Regions from separate parts of the Pseudoalteromonas sp. JC28 genome, predicted to be linked through region 1. Evidence: predicted binding sites of a transcription regulator. Region 1 holds the regulator's gene; the other holds the start of a gene.
What was found. The regulator sigma-54, encoded in region 1, starts transcription at its own class of promoters, with help from an activator protein. The targets are predictions, from matches to a motif close to GTTGGCACGNNNNTNGNNT.

Region 1 (2,207 bases):
ATGGCGATTTTAGAAACTCGAAAAGACTTATCTAAAGTTGAAAGAGAAGCTGAACTAAACGAGTTACTGGATGAGTTTAATATTCAACACATTCGCGACTCACAGGGCATGGCATTGTCGGGAGGCGAAAGAAGACGAGTCGAAATTGCTCGCGCTTTAGCCGCAAACCCTAAGTTTATCCTGTTAGATGAACCTTTTGCTGGTGTTGATCCTATTTCGGTGTTAGATATAAAGACAATCATAGAGCACCTAAAAAACCGTGGTATCGGTGTGCTTATCACCGATCATAACGTTAGAGAAACACTGGACGTATGTGAAAAAGCCTACATCGTTTCACATGGTGAGTTAATCGCTGCAGGCACGCCAGAACATGTTTTGGCAGATCAAACCGTAAGAGATGTCTACCTAGGCGAACAATTCAAGCTATAGTTAAGACGTAGTATTAATAACTGTTAAAAAGGATTGTTAGAGATACATGAGGCAATCATTACAGCTGCGCATGGGGCAGCAACTTACAATGACTCCGCAACTGCAACAAGCCATTCGCTTGCTGCAGCTTAGTACATTGGATCTGCAACAAGAAATACAAGAAGCATTAGACAGCAATCCATTGTTGGAAGTGGAAGAAGGTGATAATACTGACGGCGAAAACGCTGACCAACACAGCCAAGAAAAGAGCCGTGCTGACGACAATCAAGATTCAGCCGATGAAACGCAGGTTAGTGACTATGAGATAGACTCAGATACCGCCATGAGCAAAGACACTGTGAGCGATGACCTTGCCATGGATGTCACTTGGGACGAGTATATGAGTGCAGCGCCTGCTGCAAGCTCAGGTCCACTTCCCGATGACGATAATGTTTATCAAGGGGAAACCTCTGAATCTCTCCACGATTATCTCATGTGGCAACTCGAACTGACACCATTTAGTCCAACAGATAGAGCTATTGCGATTGCGATTATTGAAGCGGTCGACCTGTCAGGCATTCTAACACTGTCTTGCGAAGACATTTTAGAAAGCATTAATGACGAGAATAGCGAAGAGCCTATTGAGCTAGATGAAGTCGAAGCCGTACTCAAACGCATTCAGCTTTTTGACCCTGTCGGTATCGCAGCGCGTAGTTTACAAGAATGCTTATGCATTCAGCTAAACCAATTCGCCCCAGATACCCCATGGATTGCCGAAACAAAAATGATCCTGACAGAGCATATCGACTTGCTTGCCAGCCGTGACTATCGAACTTTGGCTAAGAAAACGCGCCTTAAAGAAGCCGATCTCAAAGAGGTCATGACGTTAATACATAGCCTTAACCCAAAGCCTGCGGCAAGCATTATTCATGAAGAGCCTGAATATGTGATCCCTGACGTATCGGTGAAAAAAGTAAAAGGTCGTTGGGTCGTAGAGCTAAATCCTGATGCTATGCCTAAAATAAGAGTAAATGACCATTACGCTGCGATGTCTAGAACGGCGAAATCCAGTACGGATAGTCAGTTTATTCGCTCACATTTACAAGAAGCAAAGTGGTTTATTAAAAGCTTAGAAAGCCGAAATGATACTTTATTAAAAGTTACCAATTGCATTGTGCAACAACAACAGGCATTCTTTGAACATGGCCCCGAAGCAATGCGCCCTATGGTGCTAAATGATGTTGCTGAAATGGTTGAGATGCATGAGTCCACAATTTCCCGTGTGACAACACAAAAATACATGCATACACCTCGGGGAATATTTGAGCTGAAGTATTTCTTCTCTAGCCATGTAAGTACGGAAAATGGAGGTGAGTGCTCTTCTACAGCAATTAGAGCACTTATCAAAAAGCTGATAGCTGCAGAGAATACCGCGAAGCCATTGAGTGACAGCAAAATTGCAGATATCTTAGCTGAGCAAGGAATTAAGGTAGCGAGACGTACGATTGCAAAATATCGTGAATCCCTAGCCATTCCACCGTCAAATCAGCGTAAAAGCTTGATATAAGACGTAAAACCCAAGAAGGAAAAATGCTTATGCAACTAAATCTAACTGGTCGCCATGTAGAAATTACTGACTCATTAAGAGACTATGTCACCAACAAGTTTGCGAAGCTAGAAAGGCACTTTGATCATATCAATAATGTGCATGTGATCCTTGATGTCGAGAAACTAGTACAAAAAGCAGAAGCAACATTACACGTAAACGGCGGCGAGCTATTTGCATCAACAGAGCATCA
Region 2 (2,207 bases), on a different contig from region 1:
AACTGAAGATAAGCCAGTAAAGGAGTTAAAACCGACGCTGAAGGACGATACGGTTGAAGTACTAAAAACTGCGCAAACGGAACCAAAAAAGCCTACGGTTGAAAGTACAACCAAGCACATAGCCAAAGCAGCAGTCGTCACGCAACCTAAAAAGTTAGACCATCGCAAAGCAATCTCTCAATTTCGTCAGCAACTTTTAGAGCGCACTCCCAGTGACGTTGTACTCAGCCAAAACCAAAAAAAGCCGCAGCAGATCACCGTGCCTAAAGCGCATCAAACCAGTGCTGCGAGCAAGCCAAGAGAGCTACTCGCATCCACACCACATTATAAAGTCTACCGTGAAAATGGCCTGTGCTATACTGAGGTTAGACTCGATCCGAGTATTCCTACACCAGAGGGATTAAGTAATAACTGGCGTACTCCGCCTCGCCCTTGCGATGGCGGTGCCATTAAAAAAGCCTATGATGCCGCGATGAGTAAATGGCTAAACAAACGCTAATCTTGCTATCATAAAGCAAATTTATTGCTAAGAGTCCATTATGGAAAAAGTCACCATTTTAGTTGACGCCCAAAATGTTTATTACACCACCAAGCAAGCCTACCAAACAGGCTTTGACTATAACGCATTTTGGCGTAAAGCAACGGCTAATCGCGAGGTATATCAAGCCATTGCCTATTCCAGCGAACGGGGTGACGACAAACAAAAGCAGTTCCAAAATATCCTGCGAGCGATTGGCTTTGAGGTGAAGTTAAAGCCTTATATTCAACGTGCCGATGGCTCCGCAAAATGTGATTGGGATGTTGGCATTACCATTGATGCCATGGAATGCGCGTCAGGATCCGATGTAATAATTCTAGTAACTGGCGATGGTGATTTTGATTTACTCGCGAATAAACTCAGAGATAAATACCATACCCGAGTCGAAGTTTACGGCGTGCCGCAGCTTACCGCCGCCTCACTGATCCGTGCCGCTAGTGAGTTTATTCCTATTGATAGTAAACTATTAATTAGTCGACGCAGGTCTGAAATACATCACGGCGATTAACACTGTCAGATACGTTCCTATACGACAAATAGTCCACCTCCATAGCCAACCACACAAATTCTTATGACTTGCCGTAAAGTAATTTTATGGCACAGCTATTGCTTATAAAACCACAGATGTCATTTTTTTGATTTGGAGTTTTGTATGGAATTTGCGTTACTTGCTATTTTGGCTCTAGTGGTCGTTGCTTCCATTGTCGCTTCTAAGTACACCGATGTGGGTGGCAATCCTTATCCATTTAATCGTAAAGAATCTGTTTTTACCACCGTTGAAGCATCGTTTCTACATTTATTAGAACGTGCCGTTGGCGATAGATATAAAATCGTTAGCCGCATTAAGCTCATTGATGTGATTGAGTGCAAGCCGGGTATCTCTCCAAAAGCACGTCGTGCTGCGGTAACTAAAGCTAAAAATAAGCAGTTGGATTATGTCTTGGTAGACAAAGAGACACTGAAAATTGTTGCCGCTGTTGACTTGGTCAATAACGCCAATAAAAACGGCCATAAAGCACAAAAAGATTGGTTTGTAAGTGGCGCTCTGGAATCTGCGGGTATTCCACACATTCGTATGAAAATCAAAAGTGGCTACCAAAGCGCTGAGGTCCGTGCGGCAATCCTATTCAAGCTTGGCCAAAAAGTGGAGATGCCAAAGAAAACCAGAAACCGCACCTACAAACCTGCGGTACTGTCTCCTTCACAGGCAAAAGCACAGTCAACTCAGTTGGCAGAAATCTAGCAAAACGGGCGTCAGCCCGTTTTTTGTTTTACCTATCAAAACCCCTTTCGTATAATAAAAGCAATTTTGACACTGGGGCTTTCCCCACCACAAATTAGGAATCTTTTGATGAAAGTAGGCATTATCGGCGCAATGGAGCAAGAAGTTACCATTTTGCGTAACACCATGGAAAACCCGCAAACATTGACCAAAGGTGGCTTTACTTTTTATACCGGCAAACTGGCTGGTCTTGACGTAACGCTTGTACAGTCTGGCATTGGTAAAGTGGCAGCGACGGTTGCGACAACTTTGCTTATCGACAACTTTGCGCCAGATTGCGTGATCAACACGGGTTCTGCAGGTGGCTTTGAACCATCACTAAACGTCGGCGATGTGGTGATTTCAAATGAAGTACGTCATCACGACGTAGATGTTACTGCGTTTGGC

Region 2: DS891_RS10570 (DUF2726 domain-containing protein) is a predicted target of sigma-54. The motif match lies at 1,132-1,150, and genes of this name have one in related genera.

What each region holds. Positions count from the first base shown of each region.
Region 1 is NZ_QOKX01000007.1:480,275-482,481, forward strand. Features, by position in the region: gene lptB (LPS export ABC transporter ATP-binding protein) at 1-429, shown strand, start outside; gene DS891_RS17605 (RNA polymerase factor sigma-54) at 476-1,975, shown strand; gene hpf (ribosome hibernation promoting factor) at 2,005-2,207, shown strand, end outside.
Region 2 is NZ_QOKX01000004.1:159,455-161,661, reverse strand. Features, by position in the region: gene DS891_RS10580 (hypothetical protein) at 1-499, shown strand, start outside; gene DS891_RS10575 (NYN domain-containing protein) at 540-1,046, shown strand; gene DS891_RS10570 (DUF2726 domain-containing protein) at 1,191-1,781, shown strand; gene mtnN (5'-methylthioadenosine/S-adenosylhomocysteine nucleosidase) at 1,890-2,207, shown strand, end outside.